DNA from 3 places in the Tritonibacter sp. SIMBA_163 genome. Region 1 is predicted to be linked to each of the others. Evidence: riboswitches for the same ligand, from Rfam matches in the RefSeq annotation. Region 1 holds a riboswitch; each other region holds the start of a gene.

The links. Region 1 has a riboswitch for cobalamin ahead of R0J92_RS01335 (DUF1636 domain-containing protein). Riboswitches for the same ligand answer to the same signal wherever they lie in the genome.
Region 2: another riboswitch for cobalamin. It lies ahead of R0J92_RS19805 ((2Fe-2S) ferredoxin domain-containing protein); the one in region 1 lies ahead of R0J92_RS01335 (DUF1636 domain-containing protein).
Region 3: another riboswitch for cobalamin. It lies ahead of R0J92_RS07460 (hypothetical protein); the one in region 1 lies ahead of R0J92_RS01335 (DUF1636 domain-containing protein).

Annotation. Positions count from the first base shown of each region.
Region 1 covers NZ_JAWJBP010000001.1:293,416-303,140, reverse strand. The annotation lists gene R0J92_RS01350 (DeoR/GlpR family DNA-binding transcription regulator) at 1-613, shown strand, start outside; gene glpD (glycerol-3-phosphate dehydrogenase) at 606-2,195, shown strand; gene cobO (cob(I)yrinic acid a,c-diamide adenosyltransferase) at 2,436-3,083, opposite strand; cobalamin riboswitch at 3,136-3,373, shown strand; gene R0J92_RS01335 (DUF1636 domain-containing protein) at 3,482-3,964, shown strand; gene cobW (cobalamin biosynthesis protein CobW) at 3,981-5,015, shown strand; gene cobN (cobaltochelatase subunit CobN) at 5,166-8,411, shown strand; gene cobG (precorrin-3B synthase) at 8,408-9,571, shown strand; gene R0J92_RS01315 (precorrin-8X methylmutase) at 9,573-9,725, shown strand, end outside.
Region 2 covers NZ_JAWJBP010000025.1:16,103-25,827, reverse strand. The annotation lists gene R0J92_RS19830 (GMC family oxidoreductase) at 1-1,038, opposite strand, end outside; gene R0J92_RS19825 (methyl-accepting chemotaxis protein) at 1,324-3,495, shown strand; gene R0J92_RS19820 (ABC transporter ATP-binding protein) at 3,507-4,301, opposite strand; gene R0J92_RS19815 (FecCD family ABC transporter permease) at 4,291-5,277, opposite strand; gene R0J92_RS19810 (ABC transporter substrate-binding protein) at 5,299-6,231, opposite strand; gene R0J92_RS19805 ((2Fe-2S) ferredoxin domain-containing protein) at 6,218-6,937, opposite strand; cobalamin riboswitch at 7,024-7,239, opposite strand; partial or broken gene R0J92_RS19800 (histidine kinase N-terminal 7TM domain-containing protein) at 7,461-9,695, opposite strand.
Region 3 covers NZ_JAWJBP010000003.1:109,808-119,532, forward strand. The annotation lists gene recR (recombination mediator RecR) at 1-16, opposite strand, end outside; gene R0J92_RS07435 (YbaB/EbfC family nucleoid-associated protein) at 167-511, opposite strand; gene R0J92_RS07440 (GlxA family transcriptional regulator) at 621-1,544, opposite strand; gene R0J92_RS07445 (cysteine hydrolase family protein) at 1,627-2,172, shown strand; gene R0J92_RS07450 (DNA polymerase III subunit gamma/tau) at 2,240-4,063, opposite strand; gene R0J92_RS07455 (dual specificity protein phosphatase family protein) at 4,316-4,846, shown strand; gene R0J92_RS07460 (hypothetical protein) at 4,928-5,326, opposite strand; cobalamin riboswitch at 5,448-5,689, opposite strand; RNA gene ffs (signal recognition particle sRNA small type) at 5,812-5,910, opposite strand; gene R0J92_RS07470 (5'-nucleotidase C-terminal domain-containing protein) at 5,986-7,884, opposite strand; gene nudC (NAD(+) diphosphatase) at 8,157-9,140, shown strand; gene R0J92_RS07480 (SRPBCC family protein) at 9,211-9,678, shown strand.

The DNA.
Region 1 (9,725 bases):
TGCCGCCAATCGCGGCTACGGGGAACGCCGCAGCCTGAATGCCGCCGGCAAACGCGCCATGGCGGTGCTGGCTGCCGATGTGATCCCGGAGAATTGCTCCATCGCGCTGAATATAGGCACCTCCACCGAACAGGTGGCACGCGCGCTCTCTGGCCATGCTGGGCTCACCCTCCTGTCCAACAATATCAATATTATCAACATGATGATGGACAAGGAGACACGCGACCTGATCCTTGTCGGCGGCTCCATCCGCCAAAGCGATGGCGCCATTGTCGGCGAAGAGGCGGTAGCCTTCATCAACCGCTACAAGGTCGACTATGCCGTGATCGGTGCCTCTGCCCTCGATGCGGACGGTGCCATCCTCGACCATGACGCCCGCGAAGTCTCCGTCGCCCGCGCCATCCTGCAAAACGCTCGCACCCGCATCTTGATCTGCGACGGCAGCAAATTCGACCGCTCCGCTCCGGTGCGCATCTGCGCGCTGGCGGAACTGGATATTGTCATCACCGACCGCCCCGTCCCGCCGGAATTCGCCGAGGCCGCAGCCGCCTCCGGCACCCAAATCCTCATTGCGGACGGCAGCCAGGAAACCGAAAGCAGCGAAAATGACTGATACAGCTCACACCTCCGACATCACCGATCTTTTTGTCATTGGCGGCGGCATCAACGGCTGCGGCATCGCCCGCGACGCCGCCGGTCGTGGCCTGTCGGTCGCATTGGCCGAGAAGAACGATCTCGCCTCCGCCACCTCCTCGGCCTCCACCAAACTGTTCCACGGGGGCTTGCGCTATCTGGAGTATTTCGAGTTTCGGCTGGTGCAGGAAGCGCTGATCGAACGCGAGGTGCTGCTGCGCGCCATGCCGCATATCTCTTGGCCGATGCGCTTTGTGCTGCCCTTCCACAAGGACATGCGGTTCGATAACACCACGCCGACATCCAAGCTGCTGACCACTTTCATGCCGTGGATGAAGGGCCGCCGCCCGGCCTGGCTGATCCGCTTGGGTCTGTTCATGTATGACACGCTTGGCAAACGCGGCATCCTGCCCGGCACCTCAACCGTGGATCTGACCACGGATGAGGCAGGCAAGCCCCTGAACTCAAAGTTCAAAAAGGCGTTTGAGTATTCCGACTGCTGGGTCGAGGACGCCCGGCTCGTGGTGCTCAACGCCCGTGATGCCGAGACCCGAGGGGCGGAAATCCTGACCCGCACCGAAGTGGTCAACGCCACCCGCCACGCCGATCATTGGGAGATCCGTCTGAAGGATCTCGCCACCGGCGAAGAGACCACGCGCCGCGCCAAGATGCTCGTGAACGCGGGCGGTCCCTGGGTGGCGGATGTGCTGCGTCAAAAGCTGGGCCAGAACAGCCGCGAGAGCGTGCGATTGGTGCGCGGCAGCCATATCGTGGTGCCGAAACTCTACGATCACGGGCGCTGCTATTTCTTCCAGGGTCAGGACGGTCGCATCATTTTCGCCATCCCCTACGAGGAGGATTTCACCCTCATCGGCACCACTGATGCGGACCATCCCGACCCGGAGACCAAGCCGGTCTGCACCGAGGAAGAACAGGACTATCTGGTTGATTTTGCGTCGAACTACTTCGAAAAACCCGTTTCCCGCGATCAGATCGTCTGGACCTATTCCGGCGTGCGACCGCTCTATGACGATGGCGCCAGTTCCGCCTCCGCCGCAACGCGCGAATATGTGCTGACCCTGGATCAGACCCAGGCGCCGCTCTTGAACGTGTTCGGCGGCAAGATCACCACCTACCGCAAACTGGCCGAGGCCGCACTGGCCAAGATCGGCGAGGCCTTTCCCGACCTCTCCGACAATTGGACGGCCGGCGTGCCGCTGCCCGGCGGCGACTTCCCGGTGGAGGATGTGGCAAAGCTGCGCGACAGGCTCGCCCGCGACTACCCGTTCCTGACGCCCTATGCCGTGCGCCGCCTGCTGCGCGCCTATGGCACCGAGGCCTGGGACCTACTGTCCGACGCCAAGGGAGAGGCTGATCTGGGCCAAAGCTTTGGCGCGACGATCACCGCCCGGGAACTCGATTGGGCGATCACCCGTGAATGGGTGCGCTCGGGCGAGGATTATCTCTGGCGGCGCACGAAACTGGGCCTGCGCTTGAACGAGGCAGAGCGCGCCGCCGTCGATACCTATATCCGCGACAGAGCCGCACGACTGGCGGCCTGACAGGTCTACCCCTGATGCCCCTGTTGCGCGCGCCCCAGATTTATGCGCGCGCAGCTCTTGCAACGCGCCTAAAAAGTATCAGCAAGACTGCCCCGTTGTTTCGCGCACGAAACAATAGGTCAGCCCTCCTGACCTGCACAGCAGAACCAAGAGGCGCAACAGCCCCTTCATCTTTTTCCAAATACCTCGGAGCGCGAGGCAGAGCCTCGCATCCCAAGACCAGCCACAAGGCCCGACGCTTCAGAATTCCACACCCTTCTGCGCCTTGATCCCAGCGCGGAACGGATGCTTCACCTGCGTCATCTCGGTCACCAGATCGGCGATCTCGATCAGCTCTTCCTTGGCGTTGCGCCCGGTCAGCACCACATGGGTCATCGGCGGCTTGTGCTCCACCAGGAACTCCAGAACCTCCTGCAAATCCAGATACTCGTAGCGCAGCGCGATGTTGATCTCGTCGAGCAACACCATGGTGTTGCGCTCGTCCAGGATCATCTCCTTGGCCTTCTCCCAGCCGGCGCGAGCGGCGGCGATATCCCGGGCCTTGTCCTGCGTTTCCCAAGTAAAGCCCTCGCCCATGGCGTAGAATTGGCACAGATCGGCGAAATTCTCCTCGATCAGCGTGCGCTCGCCGGTCTGCCAGGCGCCTTTGATGAACTGCACCACCGCCGAGGGCATGCCATGGGCGATGCAGCGCATCACCATGCCGAATCCCGAGGAGGATTTTCCCTTGCCGGGGCCGGTGTGGACGATAATCAGGCCTTTTTCGCCATCCTTGGTTTTCATCATCCGGTCGCGGGCGGCCTTCTTCTTCGCCATTTTGGAGGCGTGGCGCGCCGCTTCCTCCTCAGAGATGTCGTTTTCGGTCTTTGCGGTGGTCTCGTCGCTCACGGGGGTCACTCCTGCTGTCTGACCCCATGTCTTGACAAAGAGTGCCGCCATGGCGCAAGGGAATTTCGTTGGTTCCCGAAGATGACACCCTTCGGGCGAAGAGGGAATGTGACATGGGCGTCCCGCGCGCCCTCAAGCACAGCCGCCCCCGCGACCGTGACCGGAGAGGTCTCCCGACGCCACTGGCGCACACCCCGATGGGGTCGCACCGGGAAGGCGGGATGACCGTCAGGGCAGATCCGCCCTGGCATCCGCAAGCCGGGAGACCTGCCAACACGCGTTTTGAACCGGCGGACGGGGTGTTCCGCGACCGGTCGAGGGCTTGCCGTCACTCCATGGCGTCGGTGCCCCTTGCTGGCCCGGCCCCGCTTCCGCCCAAAAGGAGGAGACAAGGCCGCATGGGAGACACCCCCAGCCAGAGCCCGGAGCCGGTTGTCCTGACCGTTTGCACCACCTGCCGTCCCGAAGGCGCCGACCCGGAGGCCATCCGCCCGGGACGCATCCTTGCGGATCGCCTTGCAGGCGCCCCCCTGCCCGAGGGCGTCACCGTGCGCGGCGTCGAATGCCTCTCCGCCTGTAGCCGCAGCTGCACGCTGCATCTCTCCGGCGGGCCGGAGCGTTGGAGCTATATCTACGGCGATCTCGACCCCGACACCCATCTGGACGACATCCTCGCAGGCGCTGCCGCCTATGCCGCCACCGACACCGGATTTGTGCCCTGGCGCGAACGCCCCGTGGTGTTCCGCAAGCAGTCGATCGCCCGCATCCCGCCGGTCTCCATGCCCGGGGTCGAGCTGTCCCCGGCGGCGGCATCAAACGCCTCGTCCGAGGGCTCCGACGCCCCCACAGAAATGCCCCCTGCCGCACTGGCGCAGGACTGACCTTGAAAGGCCGACCATGAGCACATTGAACAAGATCCCCGTTACCGTCATCACCGGCTTTCTCGGCGCCGGCAAGACCACGCTGATCCGTCACCTGATGCAGAACCCGCAAGGCAAGCGCCTCGCCGTGGTGGTGAATGAATTTGGCACCGCCGGTGTCGATGGCGACATCCTGAAATCCTGCGCCGACGAGAGCTGCCCGGCGGAGAACATCATGGAACTGGCCAATGGCTGCATCTGCTGCACCGTGGCCGATGATTTCATCCCCACCATCGAGAGCCTCATGGCGCTGCCGGAACCGCCCGAGCATATCGTCATTGAAACCTCCGGTCTGGCGCTGCCGAAGCCGCTCCTGAAGGCCTTCGACTGGCCCGCCATCCGCTCGCGCATCACCGTGGACGGGGTGATCGCCCTGGCCGATGCCGAAGCCGTCGCCAAGGGCCAGTTCGCCCCCGATCTGGACGCCGTGCAGGCCCAGCGCGAGGCGGACGAGAGCCTGGATCACGAAACACCGCTGTCCGAAGTCTTCGAGGACCAGATCTCCTGCGCCGATATCGTGCTCTTGTCCAAGGCCGATCTGGCCGGCGAGGCGGGCGTCGAGAAGGCCCGCGCCGTGATCGAAGCCGAGGCCCCGCGCAAGCTGCCGATCCTGCCGATGACCGAAGGGGTGATCGATCCGCGCGTGATCTTAGGTCTTGGCGCTGCCGCCGAAGACGATCTCGACGCGCGCCCAAGCCACCATGACGGCCACCACGACCACGAACATGACGATTTTGAGTCCATCGTGGTCGAAATGGGCGAAGTATCCGATCCCGAAGCGCTGCAAACTCGCATTATCGAGATGGCCCGCGCCCGCAACATCCTGCGCGTCAAGGGCTATGTGGCCGTGGAAGGAAAGCCGATGCGCATGCTGGTACAGGCCGTGGGCGAACGCCTGCGGGCGCAATATGACCAACCCTGGGGGGCGCAGCCGCGTAAGACCCAGCTGGTGGTAATCGCCGAGCATGATAACATCGACACAGCAGGCATCCACGCCGATCTCGGAGCCTGAGTTTCAACACCAAGGGCGCTGACCTCTCGCCATGAGGTCCCGCCCGGCGGACACGCCGGGCAGCGCCCGACCCTCCCCCCGGGAGGGCGCTTCGCACCCACCCAGGGTCGGACGCTGCCCTCTCCGATTTGAACGAAGCGGACCAACCTCATGCACGTCGTCTTCCGCGAAAGCCACGGGCTCGGAGAAACAGACACCCCCTATGACGTCGGGCAGACCCCCGGCGATCTGGTGGTGCTGTCCTTTTCCGACAGCGATCTCGGCGCCTTTGCGGCGGGCTGGCACCGCGCGGACGGCAAACTCCCCTCCACTCGGCTTGCCAATCTGGTGGCGCTGAAGCATCCGCTCTCGGTCGATGTCTACGCGGAACAGACGCTGGAGGGCGCAAAGGGCGTTCTGGTGCGTCTGATCGGCGGCGAGAGCTACTGGTCCTACGGTCTGGCCACGCTGCAGGATCTGGCCCGGCGCAAGGGCATCGCGCTGGCGATCCTGCCCGCCGACGGGCAGGAAGATCCGCGACTGGACGAACTCTCCACCCTGCCCGTCTCCACCCTGCGCCGGCTGCAAAGCCTGTGTGATGCGGGCGGTGCGGTGGCAGCCCAGGCCGCGCTGGCGCAGTTGGCGCTGGCGGCGGGGCTTTATGCCGGGCCGGTGACCGGCAAGAAGACCGTGCCCGATTTTGGCTACTACGATCCCGACCACGGTGTGCTGAGCGACCTGCCGCAACAGGACAAACCTCTGGTTCTGCTGAGTTTCTATCGCTCCTACCTGACCTCTGCCGACACCGCGCCGATCGATGCGATGATCGCGCAGCTGCGCGAGCGGGGCTATGCGGCATTTGGCGTCTTTGCGCCCAGCCTTAAGGCGCCCGAGGCGGTAGACTGGCTGCGCGCCGAGCTGCCTCGGCTTGATCCGGCAGCGATCATCAACGCCACCGCCTTTTCCGCGCAGGGCCGTGATGGCAGCGCCTCGCCGCTCAGCCTCACCGGCTGTCCGGTGTTTCAGGTGGCGCTATCGACCGCCCGGCGCAAGGACTGGGATCTGGCCGACCGCGGCCTATCGCCTGCCGACCTCGCCATGCATGTGGTGCTGCCCGAGGTGGACGGGCGACTGTTTGCCGGTGTCGTCAGCTTCAAATCCCCCACCAAGCGCGACCCGGATCTGCAATATTCCCGCTTCATCCACCGCGCCGATGCGGATCGTATCGCTGCGGCGCTGGACAGGGTCGAAGCACATCTGCGCCTCAGCCGGACCAAACCTGCGGAAACACATCTGGCGCTGGTGCTCTCGACCTATCCCGGCCGCGATTACAACCTTGCCCATGCGGTGGGGCTGGATGCGCTGGCCTCGACCAGTGCGATCCTCGCTGCCCTCGCGGCAGAGGGCTATGATGTCACGCCGGAAAATGATCTTGGTGCGCGCCTCTCGCAGGAGGTGCTGAGCTGGCCTATTGCCGACTATCGCGCAGCACTTGAGACCCTCCCCGAAAGCCTCCGCAATGACCTTCATGCGGCATGGGGGGCACCGGAGGATGATCCGGCCATCCACGACGGCATGGTCCACTTCCGCGCCCTGCGCGCGGGCAAGGCGCTCATCGCCCTGCAGCCCGAGCGCGGCGATGTCCACCTGCGCGAGGACGACTACCACGACCTCGACCGCACGCCCCGGCATGGCTATGTCGCGTTTTATCTCTGGCTACAGACCCAGGCCGACGCGCTGGTGCATGTGGGCGCCCATGGCACGCTGGAATGGCTGCCGGGCAAGGCGGTGGCGCTGTCCGCGGCCTGCTGGCCCGAGGCGCTTTGCGCATCTATGCCGGTGATCTACCCCTTCATCGTCAACGACCCCGGCGAGGCCGCCCAGGCCAAGCGCCGCATTGCTGCGATTACAGTTGGTCACATGCCACCACCGCTGGCCCAGACCACCCTGCCCGAGGGCATGGGGCGGCTCGAAAGCCTGCTGGATGAATACTCCACCGCCGATGGTCTGGATCCGTCCCGCCGCGACAGGCTGATCGCCGACATCCGGGCCGAGGCGCAGGGCAGCGGCGTCGAAGCGGACCTGAACATCCCCGCCGAGGCCTCGGCAGCAGAGGCGATCACCCGCATCGACCGCTTTGTCTGCGACATCAAGGAAAGCCAATACGGCGAGGGTCTGCATATCTTTGGTAGCGGCGATCATGGCGCCGCCGAGATGCGCGGCCTGCTGGAGGCGCTGGCAGGGCGAATGATCGCGCCCGGCCCCTCCGGCTCCCCCTATCGGGGCCGGTCGGACGTGATGCCCACGGGGCGCAACCTCTTTACCACGGATCCCCGCGCGGTGCCCTCGCGGGCGGCGCAGGCGCAAGGGGTCAAGCTGGCGGAAGAGCTGCTGCGCCGCCACCTGCAGGACCATGGCGACTGGCCTCGCGGGCTGGTGGTGGATCTCTGGGGCTCGGCCACCATGCGCACCGCCGGTGAGGAGTTTGCCATGGCGCTGCATCTTGCCGGTCTCGCCCCCCTGTGGGACGAAGGCTCCGAGCGGGTCTCCGGCTTCGAGGTCATTCCGCTGGCGCTGCTGGGCCGTCCCCGCATTGATGTCACCCTTCGGGTCTCCGGCCTGTTTCGTGACGTCTTTCCCGGTCTGGCCCAGATGTTCGAGGCCGCCGCCGCCGCGCTCTCCGCGCGCGAGGAAGACCCCGGCGACAACCCATATCTGACCGCCACCCCGCGCGTCTTTGGTCCCAAGCCAGGCCAGTACGGCCTCAACATGACCGCGCATCTGGATGACTACTCAGACGAGGCCCGCGCGGCGGCGGGTGAGGCCTGGCTCAAGGCCTCCTCGCATGCCATCGACGCCAAAGGCGAAATCCATGAGGCCCGCGCCGCGCTGGAGGACCGGCTGCAAAGCGCCGACAGCTTCGTGCACCTGCAGGATCTAGCGGAGACAGACGTACTGGTGGCCTCGGATTATGCCGCCCATGAGGCCGGATTTGCCGCCGCGATGAGCCGGCTGGGCCATGAGGCGCCGTCGCTCTACCACATGGACGCCACGCGCCTCGACACCCCGCAGGCCCGCAGCCTGCAAGAGGAAATCGCCCGCGTCACCCGCGCCCGCGCCTCTGATCCGCATTGGGCCACCTCGATGATGAACCACGGCTTTCGCGGCGGCGCCGAGATTGCGGCAACGCTGGATCACATGGCCGCCTTTGCACATCTGGCCCAAGTGGTGCCGGCGCATCTGTTCGACCTCTACTTCGAGGCCACGCTGGGCCGCGAGGATCTGGTGGATTTTCTGGAACGCGAGAACCCGGCGGCGCTACAGGCGATGCGGGATCGGTTTCAGGCGCTGCGCGAGGCGGGTCTGTGGGTCACTCGCCGCAACTCCATCCTCGCCACGCTGGAGGGGGCCGCATGAGCGCGCCCACCACGCCAAAGGTCTACGGCTGGTGCCCCGGCGCCCTGCGTCCGATGATGTCCGGCGACGGTCTGGTGGTCCGCATCCGCGCGCCGCTCGGTCGGCTGTCACCGGCGCAGGCCAGAGCTGTGGCAGCACTGTCCAAGCGTTTCGGCAACGGGGTGCTGGATGTCTCTGCCCGCGCCAACCTGCAGATGCGCGGTGTCCGCCCCGAAGCCCACGCAGAGCTGATCGCCGCGCTGCAACAACTCGGTCTGGTAGACCGCGATGCCGCGTTTGAGGCGCGCCGCAACATTCTGCTGTCGCCGTTCTGGCGCGACGGCGACCGCAGTCATCGCATCGCGCAGGCGTTGAGTGACGCGCTCGCGACGGCCTCGGACCTCCGCCTGCCCGGCAAGTTCGGCTTTGCAGTGGACGCCGGGAATACCCCGGTCTTGCAGGATATCGCCGCCGACATTCGCATCGAAGGCGCGGGCGCCGATCTGAGCATACGCGCAGACGGCGCGGATGTGGCTCTGCCGGTGACCGAGGACAGCGCGGCCGACGCGGCCCTTGCGCTCGCCCGCTGGTTCTTGGAGCAATGCGGCGCGCCCGAGGGGCGGGGCCGGATGCACCGGCTGATTGCGCGCCGCGGCCCACCGGCATCGCATGGCGCGAATGTCGCAAGGGGCGCCTATACCGCAACGCCCGGGCTCACCGCCTGCGGCCAGCTGGTCGCGCTGGAATTCGGCCAGATCCCGGCTGCGACATTTGCCGCCCTCGCCGAGTCTGGGCCACTGCGCCTGACTCCTTGGCGCATGCTGCTGATCGAAGATGCACACGACATCGCCTCCCTGCCCGGGCTGATCCTGGACGCAACCGATCCGCGCCTGCAAGTGACCGCCTGCACCGGCGCGCCCGGCTGCCTGCAGGCGCGTGCGGCCACCCGCGATCTGGCCCGCAATCTGGCGCCACATCTGCCGACGCGCACCCGCCTGCATGTCTCCGGCTGCGCCAAGGGCTGTGCCCACCCCAAACCCGCCGATGTAACCCTGACGGCCACCGGCCCCGACACGTTTGACCTCATTCGCAACGGGCGCGCCGAGGCCCGTCCCGCCCTGACCTGCCTGACCGCCCGCGCCCTGCGCGCCGCGCCAGACGTTCTGACGAAAGACCCCTGACATGCTGCACACCTATGAAACCGATGGCGCCAAGATCTATGCCGAGAGCTTTGCCACCATCCGCGCCGAGGCCGACCTCGACCGGTTCACCAAGGACGAGGAGGTGGTCGCCGTGCGCATGATCCACGCCGCCGGCATGGTGGGGCTGGAAGAG
Region 2 (9,725 bases), on a different contig from region 1:
TCCTTCGGCGAAAGGCGTGGCGATCATGCTGCGCCCGGTCCGGCGCCATTCCATAACCTCCCGCAGCAGCTTGGCCCCAGCGGCCAGCGAAATACCAAAGTTGTCCTTGTCCCGCGTCTTGTAGGCGAGGGTAAAATCAAGGTGGTCCTGCAGGTTCTGCCCCACGCCGGGAAGGTCGTGCCGGACCTCGATCCCATGCGGTTGCAGATCCTGCGCACGGCCCACACCAGAGAGTTGCAATAGCTGCGGCGAGTTGAACGCACCGCCACAGAGCAGGACCTCACAGCGCGCGCTCACAGTTTTGGTCGTCCTGCCCTGCCTGAATTCGACGCAGGTGGCGGTCTTGTTCTCAAACAGGATTCTTGTGGCCTGCGCCCGGGTCAGCACGGTCAAATTCGGACGTCCCATCACCGGGTGTAGATAGCCCGCCGCCGCCGAGCAGCGCTCCCCGTTGCGGGCGGGATCGTGGAACTGGGTCACCTGGTAGTGGCCTATCCCCTCGTTGTCGCCACGGTTGAAATCTTGCGTCCGGCGGATCTGCAGCGCTTCACCGGCCTGAACAAAAGCCTCGGTGACCAGACGGGGCGCTTTCTGCTGACTGACCTGCAGCGGACCCTGCTCCCCATGCAAGGCATCGTCGCCCAGCTCGTTGTTCTCGGCCCGGCGGAAATAGGGCAGCACATCCTGCCAGCTCCAGCCGGGGCAGCCGAGGTCGGCCCATTCGTCATAGTCCTGCGCATGGCCGCGTACATAGAGCATGGCGTTGATCGCGCTCGACCCGCCCAGCGCCTTGCCCCGGGGCTGATAGCCGCGCCGCCCGTTCAAACCGGCCTGCGGCACGGTCTCAAACCCCCAGTTGTTGATCTTCGGGCGCCCCGGCAGCATGGCGACAACCGCTGCTGGCACCCTTACCAGAAGGCCGTCGCCCTTCCCGCCCGCCTCCAGCAGACAGACCGAGGTTGCGGGATCTTCAGAGAGGCGCGCCGCCAGCACCGATCCTGCAGATCCACCGCCGACAATCACGTAGTCGAACTCCATGACATTCCTCCTCCGCCACGCGGCACACAGCTGCATCTCCCCTGCGCTGATCAGCACGCAGAAGGTGTGCCCTGTCCACTTTTACGGTGCGTCAGGGAACCGAACCCTCCACAACCACTGTTTGGAAAACTTGAAATCCACACAGGGGCGCTTTCCACGTTTGGCTACAATTCCACTGAAAACCATGCCTCCCACTGTCTACGAGAGGTTCACATCAGAACGATAGCTTAACTTATTCTCGATATAAAAATGACATCGAAACTGTACATGAGACTCGCGATGCCCATGAGTATCTCCATCCGTACCGCAATCCTGTCCATCGTCGGACTGGCGGCCCTTATCATGTTTTCCCTGATCGGCCTGTCCTTTTACACACACGATGCGCGCGACGGCCACCAGACTGAAATCGAAAAAATTCAGGAACTGGATGCGACGATCGTGCAGCTGGAACTGGCATTCTTGCAGGCACGCCGAGCGGAAAAGGACTTTCTCCTGCGCTTGGGCGACGCCGATGTCGCGCGGCACGCGGATGTCATTGCACATCTGAACGAGACACTGCTTTCTGCACAAACACAGTTGGGCGAGCTCAATGGGTTGGACCAGTCCGCGGCAGATCTAACGGCTCTTCAAACCGCCGTGACCGCCTATGCGACCAGCTTTGCCGATGTTGTGGAGAGCAACAGGGCGCTCGGCTTTGATGAGACAACCGGACTACAGGGACAATTGCGTAAGGCAGTTCACGAGGTCGAGGAAAGCCTGAAGAATACAAGCTATCCGGAAATGCAGGTAAAGATGCTGATGATGCGCCGGCATGAAAAAGATTTCATAATGCGGCAGAACACAAAATACCTGGACCGGCTAAACGCACGGGTTGACGAATTCCGCAACTTCCCGACCTCCTACTATGATAGCGCGGACCAACAGGCGGAAATCGAGCAGCTCCTGACCCACTATCAGGATAGCTTCAGCGCCTATGTCAAAGAGACCCTCAGCGCAAAACAGCTGACCGAAACATTGTCTGATCGATATGCTGCAGCAGAACCGATCCTTGCCGGGATTTTGCAAAATATACATCAGCGTCGAGAAGAGGTCGTCATCACCTCAAAGGCGGCGCAACAGGTTCTGGTGCAACGCGCGGCGGTCGCAGGTTTGATTGGGCTTGCCATATTCGTGACGCTAGCCTTTACCCTCGCTCAGAAGATTGCGAAGCCCTTGCTGCGCGTGCAAACAGTTCTGGAAAAAATGCTGGCTGGACAATTCGACGAGGAGACCCCTCGATCCGCCATCAGAGAAGTGAAGGCTGTCTGCAAAGCAATCGAGAACTTTCGGAAGGGACAGCAGGAAAAGGACCGTCTTTCTACCGAAATTTCCAAAGTCATAAGCGCCTGTGCGGAAGGGGATTTCTCACTGCGCATTCCGATAGAGGATGACAGCGGGGACTTCGCCGTGCTTGGCCATGGGGTCAACGCGATCGGCGACGTGGTAGAACGAGGTCTTGGCGATGTGCGGTTCACGATCAATGCCCTATCTCAGGGTGACCTGACAGAACGCATGCCGGACAACCACAAAGGCGTGTTCTCGGAAATATCAAGCGCAGTGGACGAATTGAGCCAGACACTTACCGGGGTGATCAAGCAACTTGCCGAAAGCAGCGTCACACTGAACCACACGGCCAACGAAATCGCATCCGCTTCGCTGGATGCCTCCAAACGGGGTGAGGACTCTGCCGCATCTCTGGAGGAGACTTCAGGTGCGATGCAGGTATTGAGCGATGCCGTGAAAGGCACGGCGTCCAATTCAAAGCAAGCGCATGCCTTTGTACAGGACGCACAAAATCGGGTGAACTCCACGCTTGTCGTAGCTGAGGAAACCACCGCCTCGATCAACCGAATTCGCGAGGCTTCCGAGGCCATCAGCAAGATCACCGATATGATCGAGGGCGTGTCGTTCCAGACAAACCTCTTGGCGCTGAATGCGGGTGTCGAAGCCGCACGCGCCGGCGAAGCAGGCGCGGGATTTGCAGTCGTTGCATCTGAAGTGCGAGCTTTGGCGCAGCGCTCTGCCGATGCCACCGAGGAAATCAACCAGTTGATCCGTCATAGTTCCAACGAGGTGACCCAAGGCGTGGAGCTTGTCAGCCGCACCGGCATAGAGCTGAACGCCATCAAGGAAACGGTCACGAACATGGTGACGATGGTGGACCAGATCGCGGCCGCCACTGTGGATCAGTCAAGCAGCCTGACAGAGGTCAATTCCGCAGTGACCCAGCTTGATCAGAGTTCGCAGCAAAACGCTGCCATGCTCGAAGAAACAGCAGCATCAGCACAATTGTTGCGCAACGAAGCCGCAAAACTCGTGGCATCCGTCAAACGCTTCAAGATCGAACAGGATACGCCGCGTTCTGCTGGTGCCGACCAAGGTTGGGATGAGATGCACCGCTCCGACAAGGTCGCCTGAAGGGCGCAGCGCTACTCAGCAACATGCATCAACGGCGCGGGGGCGGACCTATCTTCAAGGACCGGCCCCTCCAGTCTGAGACTATGCCCCTCCAGAACACCGTCCACCCGATAGTAGCGGCACAGGACATCTCTGGTCAAAACCGCGGCAGGCTCTCCCTCCGCGACCAGAGCGCCATCACACATCAAATGCACATAGTCACAGTAGCGCGCAGCGATACCGAGGTCATGAAATGATACGATGGCGGTACGTCCTCGCCGCTTCACCTCATCGAGCAAGCGCAGCTGGTAATGCAGATCCAGATGGTTGGTTGGCTCGTCCAGCACATAGACTTCGGGATCACAGGCCAGAAGCTGCGCGAAGTAACATCGCTGCAATTCCCCGCCGGACAGGCTCTCGGCATCCTGCTCCGCCTTGTCGGCCAGTCCCACCAGCTGCAATGCGTCCTCTGTCGCGCGTCCCCGGTCTCGGGCGGTCATTGCGCGCATGGTCAGCCCGATTTCCACGATATCAGCCGGCGTCAACCCGGACAGTAAGCCACCGCCCTGCACCAATGCGCCAACGCGTCGGGACCATGCCGCTGGGCTGAAACCCTGCTGCGGCTGGCCATCCAGCAGGACTTCGCCTGCCTGCGGCTGCAACGCGCGGTAGAGTGCCCGCAATACGGTGGTCTTGCCCGCCCCGTTTGGCCCCAGCAGCCCATGGAAACGACCACGACCGACCGACAGTGACAGGTTGCTCACGTAGGGCAGACCTCCAACCGCAATGGAGAGATCGCGAATTTCAAGGATGGGATCAGCGGACACGTGACATACCTCGCAATATGTAGATGAACGGCGGCGCCGCCAGCAAAGCCAGCAGGACCCCAAGCGGAAGCTCTTCCGGGGCCAGCACAACCCGGCAGGCCAAGTCGACAAGGATCAAGGTCACCGCCCCCAACACCATTGCCTGAGGAATCAAAACTCGGTGACGGGCGCCCACCAGCAAACGTCCCATATGGGGCAGGATCAAGCCGACAAACCCAACGATACCCGCAACCGCGACAGCCACACCTGTCAGAGCGACGGTAATGAGAAAAACAAGGACGCGCATACGTCCCACATGCACCCCAAGCGACAGCGCACGCTCATCACCGAGAAGTGTGGCATCCAGTTTTGACGTCGTGAAGAGGGCCAAAGCCAGGGACACAAGCAACACCGCAAACAACAGCGGAAGTTCCTGCCAATCGGTCCCTGCAGCGGTTCCCATCAACCAGCCCATGGCGTTGCGAGTCGCGTGGGGATCACCGACATAGAGGAAAAACGCGGTCAATGCCTGGAACATCAGGGACACGGCAACTCCCGCCAAGATCACCACCAACGGGTCGAGAGACCTCCCGCGCCGTGTGGATAGGCCGATGGTCAACAGGAACGCGGATGCCGCGCCCAGAAATGCAATCAACGGCAACCCAAGCGTCGTCGTGATACTGGCTGGAAACCAGATGATCGCACCCACAGCCGCCGCCGACGCACCGGAGGACAACCCCATCAGGTACGGGTCGGCCATAGGATTGCGCAGCGCCGTCTGCATCAACACCCCCGCAAGCGTCAGCCCCGCACCAATCATGCCAACCGCCAGTACACGTGGGACACGCCACTGCCAGATGATCAGAGACAGACCGCGCGGGGCGTCCTCGCTCCGCATGAGAATCGCCAACCGCTCGCTCCATGAGATCTCAGCCGTCCCCCATAGGATACCGGCCGCCATCGCGAGGAACAACGCAACGACGGACAGCGGCAGCAACAGTGGCGATCCCCGTGACACTTACTTCAACCCGGCGAGTTGGCGGTTCACGGTCTCGACCCCATCAACAAATCGCATGCCCAGCAGGGTTTCGGAAAAGGGCACGGTCACGAAGCGCCCTTCTTTCACCGCCCGAAGCTCACTCAGTACCGGATCGGTCTCCATATGCGCACGCTTGTCCGCAGCCGTGGACCAATCCGCTTCGATTAACAGGATCACATCCGGGTCGGCCGCCATCACACGCTCCCACGACAAGTCCACCCAAGTACCAGGCACATCGGCGCTGATACTCTCGAGCCCGGTCAGCTTGGCCAGCAGCGCAGGGCCACCGCAGCACCCGATCGAAAACGGCGTATCGGTGCCGCTATCATAGATGAATGCCGTTTGTTCCGCGCCTGCCGGGTCCTCCTGCACCTCATCGAGACGTGCCTTCAGCCCCGTTACAAGCTCTTCAGCACGGGCTTCGACCGCGAACAGCTTTCCGACAGTTTCGATGTCATGAAAGATCGGCTCGACCGTCAGCGGAACATCCTTCGGGTGTTTGACCTTGCAGGAGGCATCCACAAGATAGGTCCCGATACCCAGCCCGTGCCACTTCTCTGCGCCGCCCAAGTTGTCCTCGGAAAACGCTGACCCAAATCCTGCAAAGAGAAAGTCTGGTTCTTTCGCCAACACCACCTCGGCGGCGGGGTATTTCTCTGCCAGCACGGGGACACTGTTATACGCGGCCCGCCATTGCTCCGGAATTGCGTCGTCCATATAGGCCGTGCCGACCAGAGATTCCTCAAGGCCCAGGGCCAACATGACTTCTGTAGCCTGCTGGTTCAGGGTTATGGCCCGGGATGGCACGCTTTCAAACGTATGAGACACGCCGCAGCTTTCGACTTTGATAGGGTCAGCGTGTGCGGCGGAAGCAAAAAGACCAAGCGGCAGCAGCAGGCTACGCAGTTTCATGGGAGACTCCAGTTTGATGGAAAATAAGTGATTCAAGCCTGCCACCGCGCGCAAGAACGGTGGCGACAAAATTCTGAATGTCCGCACGGTCCGCCATGCGATACCAGTCCCCACGCGGGTAGTGCACGATCACCGGGCCGGCGTTGCAGGGAAAAACACAGCCCGTCGTGGTGACGAGACAACTGTCCGCAAGCCCTGCCCGACGGATTTCGACTTTCAGGACGTCGGCGAGGTTTGGGGCGTCTTTCACGTGACAGCGAGGCCCCGTGCAGACCAACAAGTGGTGCTGATGAGCTGGCGGCAGGTCCCAGCCCTTGCCTCTTTCCCCCTGTGGCTTCGCAGAAATTCGGCGCATTGGCAGCTCAGCCCGGGCGACTGCAGTGATCACGCCCATGTCACTTTCTGGGCTGGCAGAGAAATACAGCTCGGGCACTGGCAGGTCCTGCCGGGCAAGCCATGCGCCTGCAGCCCCGGGAAGCCATTTCTCCAATGACTGCGAAAACGGCAACCCCACGGGCCGCAGATCAATTCGTGTTGCGCCGCGTGCGCACAATTCATCAAGAGCAGACCAGAGGCCCGCTCCTTCCGCTTCCAGCCGGATCGCCAATGCAGGACCCGCAGTTGCGCCTTCGAGCTTTTGTGCCAACATGGCAAAGCGTTGCGCGCTCACATAGGTGGCGGAAATCAGGTAAAGATACGCGTGCATACCAACCTCCTGACAGGAGACGGGTCGCTGCGGTTCATAAGACCTTTGGCATCTGTCATCACGTCCTCCGCAGGCCCACCGCCCGCTTGGTTTACAGTCGTGATGGCAGGTCTCCTGACTTGCGGATCATTGCGCTCTCGTCCCTTCCCGATCCCGGTGGATCAGTGGTGCGTGACGGGGCACTTGCCGCTTACAGTTGCGGGGGCAGTTTCGGATTTGGCGCCTCTGGGCTCCTCCTCACCGAATTCCCTTTTCATCCCACTTGCCTTTGGCGTCGGGGAACCATCGCCCCTCTCTTGCGTCAGCAGCGCAATCCCTGTCAAGCGGCATGGCGAAACTGTCGTCGTTGCTTCAGACTGCATGATCACGCGAAAATATATATGCCACGTGCGCCGAGATAGACCATTCGATCACTTCCCGGGAGAAGGTCTCGTGCACAGATAGTGGTATGGAGCCTGTTCTTGACGGTCTTGTTTGCGCAATAGGTCCTGCCCAATGCCGTCTGCCTGCCGGGTCATGCCGGTTACCGCGGCAACGCCGCCTTGTCTTCGGCGCACTGCGCGACCTTGCGGCGAACGGTTTGGATCATCTTAAGAAATGGCTCTTTGGACACCGGCTTTGCCAATACCTCATCCATGCCCGCCGACAGGTAGTGAGCAGATTGCTCCGGCATCGTATTCGCGGTCACAGCCACAATAAACCCGGGTTCGCGCCCGCCTGCCTGCTCCAGAGAACGGATCCGTCGAGTGGTCTCGACCCCATCCATTCCAGGCATTTGAATATCCATCAAGATGATATCGAACGCCAGATCCCGCGCCAGTTCGATTGCTTCTGCTCCACTTGAGACGGATTGAACCCGGCAGGATGATGAGGACAGGAACTTTTCCAAAATGAACCTGTTTGTCTTGTTGTCGTCGACCACCAGAACATCCATCACGGGCATAACGGGCAATACATCTGAGAACGCGTCAGGGCGGTTTTCGAGATCCAAGATATCATCTGCCGGGATCAAGGGCAGTCTGATTTCGAATACCGCACCCTTCGTAGCGGAAGGAGCCAGCCGCAATTCCCCCCCCATCAGATGACAAAGCTCTCGGGAGATTGAAAGCCCCAGGCCAGTGCCACCGAATTTTCGCGTATCACTGCTATCGGCCTAACGAAACGGCTGGAAGATCGCATCACGAGCCTCGTCGGGCACCCCAGGCCCGGTATCGCTGACACGCACCAATAGGGTCATGCCATCGTCAATGGCTGTGGCGCTTATCAAAACCTGTCCGACTTCGGTAAACTTGACGGCGTTTGAAACGAGGTTGTGCAGTACTTGTCGAAACCGGTGAACATCCCCGTTGATAACCTTGGGCAAGCTGTCCTCGATGTCGATGCTCAACGTCAATCCCTTCTCGCCCGCCGTTGCCGCGAACAGGGAGCCTGCGCCCTTGACGATGTCTCGCAGAACGAAGGGGCTGTTTTCCAGCACCATCTGCTCTGCTTCGATTTTGGACAGATCGAGCACATCCCCGATCGTTGTGAGCAGAACTTGCCCAGAGCCTTCGATGACCTTCAGGTATTCCTGCTGCTCGTTATCCAACACAGTGTCGCTCAATACCGATACCATCCCCAGCACGCCATTCAGTGGTGTGCGTATTTCATGGCTGACATTGGCGAGGAAATTGGTCTTTGCGCGGTTTGCTGCCTCCGCATGTGCCAGCGCTTCACGAAGCGCCTCAGCGGAACGTTCTCTCTCGGTGATGTCGACAAGAGAAACCAGCCAACCCAGTAACGGCGTCTTGGTTTGGATCGGACTCTCGATCAAAGCCGTGCGTAAATCGAAGACATGCCCGCCGAGCCTAATCGGCTTGAGGCATTGGATTTCACCTGTCTTGCAGAGGTCGCTCAACATCGGCCCAACTTGGTCTAGCTGGTCGAGGGTCATCCCCTGATGCAAAATTGGCTCCCTGAACACATTCCTTGCCGCAGGGTTTGCGTCCGCAAGGCGTCCATCCGCGTCCATCAGGATCACTGGGTCGCGAGTGGCATAGAACATGAGGGTCCGCCCCTGAGATGCGGTGTCCATCATGGAATTGTTCACGAGAAGCCAGCTCAGCGCTATGAGCGAAACTGCAAATGTGAAGGGAGTCGGATCGAAGCCGAAAACAGTTAAATCCCACGCAATATAGGACAGGTTTGCCGCCATCGGCGCCGCGGTGATGATGATCAATGCCGCCAAAAATGGGCGGATCACATTCTTTGCTCTCAGAAAAGCAAACGCGAGCACCCCTAAAGCAATCACGAGAAATATATAGAGACCCGCGGCAACAACAAAAAACAAAGGCCCATGATCAAATTCGACATAGGTGTATGCCCCCTCGGTCACAAGCCGAGTATCCACACCATAGAGTAGATGTGTCTGTGCGTTCGTGAGAGCAATCGCGCTGACCAAAATGGGCGGCGACATATAGGCAAAAAGCCGGAGCGTTCGCCTTCTTTCGCGTGTGTTTGAGGTGTAATCGCAGACAAAGAATGTCCATGCGACCGGCAGCACGACGATCCCCGGCCAAGCCGCCAGAGACCATCCAATTTTGCAGGTTTCGCCCGGTGAGGCCAAGTCTAAAACAACGGTAAAAAGCCACCACAACATCGCGGTCAAGGTCAGAACAAAGGCCAGTTGCCCTGCGAATGAGTTGTTTCGTGTGATCCGAAACAGCACAACAGAACACACCACCCATAGGGCAGCTGCAGAGCCAGAGGCCAGATTCATTTCCAAGTTTAAAAGGCAGGTCATAATCTA
Region 3 (9,725 bases), on a different contig from region 1:
CGTCATGCTCGGCCATGGAATTGCCCTGTTCTTCTTATGTTCGAGTAGTGCGCATCATCCGCCGCAGTGCAAGCCCCATGTCGCATGCGCCCCGCGGATCACATGGGCCTATCACATGAAAAAAGGCGACCCAAAGGCCGCCTTTCGTCCGTCTGAGCGCAGCGGATCAGAACGGCAGCTTCATGTCTTTGGGCAGGCCGAGGCCTTCGGACAGCTTGGTCATCTCATCCTGCGCGCGTTCGGCCGCCTTGGCCTGCGCGTCCTTCACCGCGGCGAGGATCAGGTCCTCGACCACTTCCTTGTCGTCGCCGTTGAAGATCGACGGGTCGATGTCGAGCGATTTCAGATCGCCCTTTGCGGATGCGGTTGCCTTCACAAGGCCCGCGCCCGCTTCGCCCACCACCATGATGTTATGCAGCTCGTCCTGCATTTCACCCATCTTGGATTGCATTTCCTGGGCTTTTTTCATCATCCCGGCCATATCGCCGAGGCCACCTAGGCCTTTGAACATATCCTATCACTCCTGATGTCAGGTCTGCCCTGTTAGATACGTGCGCCACCCCGCGCAGGCAAGGGCAAAGCCCAAATGCAGGCTGCAAACGCAGTCCAATTGGGCCGGTTCAGCTCATGGGCGTGCGAAACCGGCTGCGATACGCCCCGGGGGTGAGGCCGGTGATGGATTTGAAGGCGCGGGCAAAGGCGGGCACATCGCGGTAGCCCACGTCCCAGGCGATCTGGGCGATGCTGGCCTGGCTGCGCTCCAGCGCGCCGCGTGCCTTCTCGACGCGCAACGCTTGCAGGTAGCTCGCGGGCGGGGTGCCGGTGGCGGCAGTGAACCGCCGCACGAAGGAGCGTTCCGACAGGCCGGCCACAGTCGCCAGCACTGGCACCGTGAGCGCGGTGCCAAACTGTTGATCCATATGCCGCTGCGCCAGCAGCACCGCCGCGTCCCCGTGCTGACGGGGTGGGGCGAAGGTGGAATATGCCCGCTGTTCCCGCCCGCCGGGGTCGACCAGCAGGTGCCGCGCCAGACGCGAGACCATCTCGGCCCCGTACCAACGTCCGGTCAGATGCAGGCCGAGGTCGGTCCAGGCCATCAACCCGCCAGCGGTGATCACGTCGTGGTCGTCCACGAGGATGTGCTCCGGTGCGAGGCGCACATCCGGGAAGCTTTGGCGAAACTCCTCCTCCAGCGCCCAATGGGTGGTCGCTGGGCGCTGGGACAGAAGCCCCGCCTGACCCAGCCAGAATGCCCCCGCGCAGACCGAACAGGCCAGCGCCCCCTGCGCGTGCTGTTGCACGGCCCAGGCGACCAGCGGATGATCGGGCACGGGCCGTGTGCCTTCGATGGAGGGGGCGAATACGAAAGCCGCCACTGGTGCCTGCGGCAGCGCGTCCGGTGCAAGAATGCGCACATCCAGCGGTGTGCATGTGGGGTCCAGTCTTGGAACCAGCGCAAAGAGATCCTGCAGTCCCCAGAGCGCCGCGCGCTGCGCACCCGGCGCGTCCAGCAAGATGATCGGCATGTTTGGCGTAACCTGCATGATGTTAGGCATATGCGCCAAGTGCAGCGGCAGTCAACCTGCGCCAATCTCGCCGGGACAGATCAGACAAAGGAGTATGACCATGCCAAGGACGGCACTGATCCTGGTGGATATCCAGAACGATTATTTCCCCGGTGGCGACTGGGAGCTGCACAAGATGGACGCGGCCAGCGCCAATGCGGCGCGCCTGCTGGCGGCGGCACGGGTGAACGGTGACCCTGTGGTGCACATCCGGCACGAGAACCCGTCGTCCGAGGCGCCGTTTTTCCGTTCTGGCATGCCGGGTGCTGAAATCCATGCCTCTGTTGCGCCCATCGAGGGCGAAGTGGTGCTGACCAAGCACCGGCCCAACAGCTTTTATGAGACGGGTTTGCTGGAGCTGCTCCGCGAGGCCGGGGTGGAGGCCGTTACCCTCTGCGGAGCGATGAGCCAGATGTGCATCGACGCCACCGCCCGCGCTGCGGCGGATCTGGGGTTTGCGGTGACCGTGGTCGAGGATGCCTGCGCCGCCCGCGCCATGGAGTTCGGCGGTGTCACGGTCCCGGCTGAACAGGTGCATGCCGCCTTTATGGCACCGCTGGCGATGAGCTATGCGACAGTGACCCAGACCGCCGCCCACCTCGCATAGGGCGAGCAGACCACAGCTGCCCGTTCAGCCCCGCGAAATCTACGCCGAAGCCTTCGCGGGGCTGATCTCATTCCTCAAACGGGTCCCATTCGTCCTCGACCTCGGGCAGGGCCTCGGCCTGCACTTCGGCCTCCAGCTCCTCAGGCGTGCGGATCTTGGTGATCTTGGCGCTGGGAAAATTCTTCAGCACTGCCTGCACCAGCGGATGGGTCGAGGCCTCCTCGCGCAGGGCGTTTTCGGCGGCATCCCGCAGCTCCGCAATGGTCGGCGCGTCGCCGTCCGAGGCGATGGAGACCACCCAGCGGCTGCCGGTCCAGTTCTGCAGCGCCGTGCCCAGGCGGGCTGCCAGATCTTGCGGAGCCTTCGCAGCAGGGGTGAATTCGATCCGCCCGGGTTGGTAGGACACCAGCCGCACGCCGCCTTCGACCTCGACAAGCAGTTTCACGTCGCGGTGTTTGCGGATCAGCTCGATCACATGTTCAAAACTCGGATACCGCGCCAATGCACTGTCGAGGCGCGGGGCCACTGCGGCGGCCTGCCCGCCCCCTGCCGACATCGTATGCCCGCCATTGGGGCCACCGCCGGGGGCGCCCTGCGGCGGGGCGGAGGCGTAAGCCGGAGCCCCGCCCCCCCCGCCCGCCGCAGGCGACCCCATGCCCTGCATGGGGTGTCCGCCGCCTGGACCCGGCGGCGGAGGCGGCGGTGTATCCTGCAGCTTGCGCACGAGTTCTTCGGGCGAGGGCAGGTCGGCGACATGGGTCAGGCGGATGATCGCCATCTCTGCCGCCATCATCGCATTGGGTGCGGCGGCGACTTCTTCCAGCGCCTTCAAGAGCATCTGCCACATGCGCGTCAGTACCCGCATCGGCAGGCGGCTGGCCATGTCCTGACCGCGCGACCGCTCATCCGGGCTTATGGTTGGATCGTCGGCGGCATCGGGCGTGATCTTCACCACCGAAACCCAATGGGTGATCTCGGCCAGATCGCGCAGCACCGCCATCGGGTCGGCGCCCTCGGCATATTGCCCGGACAGCTCCGTCAGCGCCGCCGCCGCGTCGCCGCGCAGGATCATGTCCATCAGATCCAGCACCCGGCCCCGGTCGGCCAGCCCCAGCATCGCCCGGACCTGCTCCGCCGTCGTCTCACCCGCACCATGGCTGATCGCCTGATCCAGAAGCGAGGTCGCATCGCGGGCCGAGCCTTCGGCGGCGCGGGTGATCAGCGCCAGCGCATCCTCGGCGATTTCGGCACTCTCGGCCCCGGCGATCTTGCGCAGCAGCGCGATCATCACCTCCGGCTCGATCCGGCGCAGGTCAAATCGCTGACAGCGCGACAGCACCGTCACCGGCACCTTGCGGATCTCGGTGGTGGCAAAGATGAATTTCACATGCGCCGGCGGCTCCTCCAGCGTCTTCAACAGCGCGTTGAAGGCGGAGGTCGACAGCATGTGCACCTCATCGATGATGTAGATTTTGTAGCGGGCCGACGCCGCACGATACGCCACACTGTCAATGATCTCGCGGATGTCGCCAACCCCGGTGCGCGAGGCGGCGTCCATCTCCATCACGTCCACATGGCGCCCCTCCATGATCGCCAGGCAATGCTCGCATTTGCCACAAGGCTCCGTGGTGGGGCCGCCGGTACCGTCCTCGCCGATACAGTTCATGCCTTTGGCGATGATCCGCGCGGTGGTGGTTTTGCCGGTGCCGCGAATGCCGGTCATGATGAAGGCCTGAGCGATCCGATCCGCGGCAAAGGCGTTCTTCAGCGTGCGCACCATGGCGTCCTGACCAACCAGATCGGCAAAGGTCTCGGGCCGGTACTTGCGTGCCAGAACCTGATATTGTCCGCCTTGCGGGGCGGGGGCGGTCTCGGGGCTATGCTCGCTCATGAGGGCCTTTCGGATGGTCTTTGAGGGGCGCTGCCCGGATTCGTGGACGGCGCCGAAATGATCCCGTGCAAACTAAGCGGCACCGCGCGCTTCGTCCACCGCTGTTGCGCGGCCTGCGTGTTACAAGGCGCACACTGAGCAGGGTGAATCTGGCCGCGTGCAAAAAAGGCTACCGATCAGCTGCTTGCCGAGGCTATGGTATCTTGTACTGTATCGCGGGTTTAGGGTCGCGCCTCCCGGGGGGGAGATTAAATGGTGAGTGCTTCTGAACTGCAGCCGCACCCGGCTGCGCAACCTCTTGTGCTTCATGCGCTGTCGATTGGTGACGGCATTCTTGCGCTCAGCCAGGCACCTGGGGCAGGGGGCGATTACGCTGGTGATCTTCGACTGATCGGAGAATGGAAACCCTCGATCGTAATCTCGATGACCACCCGCGTGGAGCACGTCATCCTGGGGGTCGAGAATATCGGCAGCGATCTTCAGGGGCTCGGCAGTCGTTGGTTCCACTTGCCTGTGGATGATTTTCAAACCCCTGGCGACGACATGCAGGATCGCTGGGCCGATGTCAGCGCGTTGGCGCGTCAGGCGATGTCAGGTGGCGGTCGAGTGCTGGTGCATTGCAGGGGCGGCTGCGGGCGCTCCGGTATGGTTGCCTTGCGATTGATGATCGAGAGCGGGGAGCGCCCGGATGCCGCATTGGCACGATTGCGGGCGCAGCGCCCCTGCGCTGTGGAAACCGATGCGCAGTTGATCTGGGCCCAAGGGCTTCGCAGCGCCCCTTAGTCGCGCGATGGCAGCTCTAGCTGATCGGCAGGGCTGGATGTTCGCGTGGAGCGGCAGGCGCTCTGGCCGGGTCGCGGGAGGCTACATCGGCACAATGGTTTCGGCGCGTGTCAGGCTGAGGGGCCGGGCTTCACCAAAGGCGCGCGGCACCTCTGCCGCACTGCGGGCCGACAGATCGGCCATGTCCGGCGACAGCATGGCATCGGCAAACCGGTCCAGTGTTTCGGTCTCGGTGGTCGCTGAGACATCACAGAACACCCGGATGCGATCATGACTGGCGGCGAACCGCGCCGGACAGGCTTTTTCACAGCCGTCGAGCTGGCTATCGCCCGAAATCTCAAAATCGTCACGGGTGACGGCCCGTGCGCGGTCAAGCGCTCCGGCAAGGGCACGCAACATACGCTCTGCCGCCGGGCAGGGGCGGCCCAGATGCATACAGGTTGTCGCCACAAAATCATGTGTCTGTTCGGGATTTTCCATCAAAGTGCCCTCCGCACAAAGTATCATGTCGGGGCGGTGCGGCAGGAGAGACCGTTGGCAGCGGGGATGCAGTGAACCTGCGGCGTGCCATCAGACCTCATCCAGGACACCCCGCCCGGTTTCAGGTTCTTTCGGTGATGGCAGGTCTCCTGACTTGCGGGTCGCTGCGTGCCGGTCCTTCCCGGTCCAACTGGCCGCCTTGGCCTCTGGAACCAGTGGTCATACCGGGTTGCTCGCCGCTTACAGTTGCGGGGGCAGTCATGGACTTGGGTCTGGGTCTGTTACCCGTCGCCTCACCATGTTCCCTTTTCATTCCAAACAGCCAAAGCGGGCCGGCTGGAAACCATCACCAATATGGGTAGCGAGCTGCCCGCCGAGTCGTCAACGATGTTATCGCTGCAGCTGCATAATACTCGCACGCAGGCGGGCGAGAGATACGGCGGGGTCTTCTAAACACAAAACCCCGCCAATGGCGGGGCTTCGTGAAGTGAGAGGTTGGACATCGACCCAAGCGGGGCTCGTTGTGGCTGCTTCCTTCCGGACCTGACCAGGTTGGCGAGGCGCTTGCCCGCGCCAACCCCTCGAATCCCGATATAGGGAAATGATGGAATGATGACAACCCGGCGCCGTGGGATTCCTGGCAGGTCTGCCGTGTCCGTTCAGAGATCCAGGGTCAGCGACAGGAAGCCGCTTTCCATTGCCGTGGCGCTGGCGGCGACGTGGTCCGGCAACTCGTAGAGGAAACTGCGTGCGCCGGGGCCGGTGATGGCGACCGCCTGCACCCCTAGGTCAGGACGGAGCTGCCAGGGGTAGGGAAGTGTTGCCAGCGGGTCCTTTTGCACTGCACCGGTCACATAGGCCGTGACCGCATCCCGGATCATCATCGGCGCAAGTTGCAAGGTCGGAGCGTCCTCCAGCATGCGGAAGTTGCCCCCGCCACTGCTGCGATAGCTGTTGTAGGCAACGGCAAACAGTTGGTCCTGTCGCAGGGGTGCCCCATTCCAGCGCAGGTCCCTGACACGTCCCGGCGCATCGCTGACCGGTCGCCCGTCCGCATCAAAACGCGCGGGGGCGGTTGGGTCGATCTCATACTCCAGCCCAAAAATCACATCGAAATTATGTCCCGCACGATCCGGGTTGGCCAGCAGGGTCCCTGGCATATCCGGGGTCAGCTGATTGAACAGCCCGGCCGACATTTCCAGCCAGTCCGTCAGCTGGGCACCGTTGACAATCACGCAGCGCAGCTCGTTCGGGTAGATATAAATGTCGGCGACATGGCGTCGGGACACCTTGCCAGCGGGCACATGCGTATAGTTAAGCGGCCCGGCCCGCCCGCCGAATTTCGCCGGTGCCACAGCGGAAAGAAGCGGCAGCTCAGCATGCGGTGAAGCTTCGAGAAATGGGCGAACCGCAGCGGCCTGCGCTTGTGCCGTCAACGCCAGAGCCCGATCCTCTCCAAAGAAGGTGAAGTAGGAATGATGCGGCTTTGACAAGGTTCCAACCGGGGTTGCCATATCGGCGCGGGTGCGGGTGTGCGCCGTGGCAAGGCCTGCGACCATCTCTGGCGCTTCGGGTACGAGCGGCTGCAGACCTTTTGACGAGCGGGTGCTCACCGCGCGCAGGTCACAGGTCGCATGCTGCACCTGCCAGCCGTCCGCGGTCTGCTCCAGAAACAGATCCACCACGCCGAGGTGAGAGCCGCTGGAGCCGGGCATCACAACAGGCACGCCCAATCCGTCCTCGGAACCATTGGCCGAAGGCAGCAGCAGATGCGTGTGCCCGCCGACCGCAGCATCGAGGCCTGGCAAGTGTGAGAGCGGGCGCAGGGCGTTCTCCATTCCGGGCGCGGCCTGGGCTGCCGCAAGCCCGGTATGCGCCAAGGCGATCACCACGTCAGCGCCCGCTGAACGAAGCGTTGCAATGGCAGCGCGGGCGCTGTCGACCATATCGTCGATGCGCACACGCCCTGCGAGGTGGTCGGCATCCCACAACAGGGTTTGCGGTGGCAGGACGGAGAACAGGCCGACGCGCACCTCGGGCGCATCCGCCGCAGCGCCCGGAATACGGCGCGACAGGATCAGGTGCGGTTTCACATGCAATGCAACGTCAGGCGCGCAGGGGTGTACGTTGCTGCAAATCGCAGGGCACGGCAGCGCGCGCAATGCGCGGTTCAGCGTGTCGAGGCCAAAATTGAACTCGTGATTTCCCAGTCCGACTGCATCATAGCGCAGTATATCAAATGCGTGGATGGCAGGCGGAGGTGCGTCGGGGTTTGCGGCATCAGTTTCCGCCAGTGGTGAGCCCTGAAGCCAATCGCCATTGTCGACAAGCAAGTCGATGCCGCCTTCTGCCGCCACTTCGGCACGCGCCTGGGCGATCAGACTTCCAGTCCGGCTCAGACCGATGCCCGGATGAGGGGTGTCCGCATAATAATCATGGCCAAGGAGGTGACTGTGTACATCAGACGTCGCAAGCAATCGGAGGCGCGCTGGCACCTCTGTCACGTCTTCATCGGCCCCATTCGTCCCTGTGGGGCCTTGGTCGGATCCAGTCATCATGCGCCATTCATCGCCAGTCGTCGGCACCGTTTGCCACCATGTCCGGGGCGTTCCGGGGCTTCTCGAATTAGTTAACGTCGAGAAGAGCAGGCTTAAGCGTTGCGCGGAACCCTCACGTCGCGCTTTTTTCGAGTTTTTGTGAAGCGTGGCATTTTTGCTTGAGTCGCTTCGGGGAATGCGGCATCGCCTGTGTAAAACACCGTGTTGTCGCCGTCGCCCGCATCGAGGCAGGGCGCGAGAACCCGGTGTGACATGCAAACAGCGAGGCAGGTATGAAACGGGCAGAGCAAGTCACATTCGGCGGTAGCGGCCTGGATCGCGCAGCCCATCTGCGGACCGTTCCCGAAGAGCTGGATCGGATATGGTCGACAGCGGAGGCGTTGGTTGTACTCCTGTGGCGGGGCAAGCCGCTTTGCCTGCATGATACCGGACAGGATCATGCGGCGGGGCTAGCGTTTCTGCCAACCAGCCACCCGCTGGTGGCGCAGCGGCGGGCAGAGGCAATCTTTCTCGGGCGCGGTGCGCAGGCCGCGGGGTATTTTGCCCTCGATCTGGGAGAATGGGAGCCGGAAGAAGCCGACTTGTCTACGCTTGATACGTTTCTCGATCCCAGCGAACAGCGTCACCCCGATTTGCCATCGACCCATGTTTTTGCAGAGCTGCGGGCCGTGATGACACGGCTTACACCGCGACAGGCGGAGCTGGCGGCGACCGCGAAGGCCTTGCTGGGTTGGCATGCAACACACGGGTTTTGCGCCTGCTGCGGTGCGGCCAGCCGGATCGAGCAAGCCGGGTGGCAGCGTCGGTGTCCAAGTTGTGGCGCAGCCCATTTCCCGCGCACTGATCCCGTGGTGATCATGCTGATCACGCGGGGGGATAGCGTGTTGCTGGGCCGCTCACCTGGCTGGCCAGAAGGGATGTATTCGCTTCTGGCAGGGTTCGTCGAGCCGGGGGAGACGCTGGAGGCCGCCGTGCGGCGCGAGGTTCTGGAAGAATCCGGCATCCAGGTTGGCGACGTCGGGTATCTTGCAAGCCAGCCGTGGGCATTTCCAATGTCATTGATGTTCGGCTGTCACGGCGTTGCCCTGAATGATGAAATCGCCATTGATCCGTCAGAAATCGAAGATGCGATCTGGTTGACCCGTCAGGAGGTCATGGATGCGATCGCCGGCGACCATCCAAAAGTGCGCGCGCCACGCAAAGGTGCAATTGCGGGGTTTCTATTGGAAAACTGGGTTGCGGACACACTCGGGTAACCGACATAGTTTAGGAATGTCCGGCGGTCGCACTTGCGGCTGGTTGTAACGCTACGGAGCTCCATCGCTTATGCATTTCGAAACCAAAGAAGACACAGATTGCCCGATCCAGGACCTGTTCGTGGCAATTTCGGATTTTGAAAGCTTCGAACGCTCCGCGATTCGGCGTGGTGTTGATGTGCAACGCCATGGCGACACTGCGGCGCCACGCGACGGGTTGTACTGGGATGTCACTTTTAACTTTCGCGGGTCAGAACGCCGGGTACGGATTGATGTCGCCGACTACGACGTTCCAAACACGATTTCCTTTGCAGCGGTCGGGAACGGCATGAGCGGTGATCTGAAGGTGGACTTGATGGCGCTGTCTGCGCAACGGACGCGGATGACCGTCCGGGTGGATCTTAAGCCCAAGACCCTGGCGGCACGTCTGCTGCTGCAATCGCTAAAACTGGCGCGTAATAAGCTTAACCGCAAATTCCGCACGCGCGTGGCCGAATTTGCAAGGCAGACCGAAGAGCGTCGGGCCCGATCTGCTTGATGTGCAAAAGAAAACACCTGGACCAGCAGGGCCGCCTGCGCTTGGAC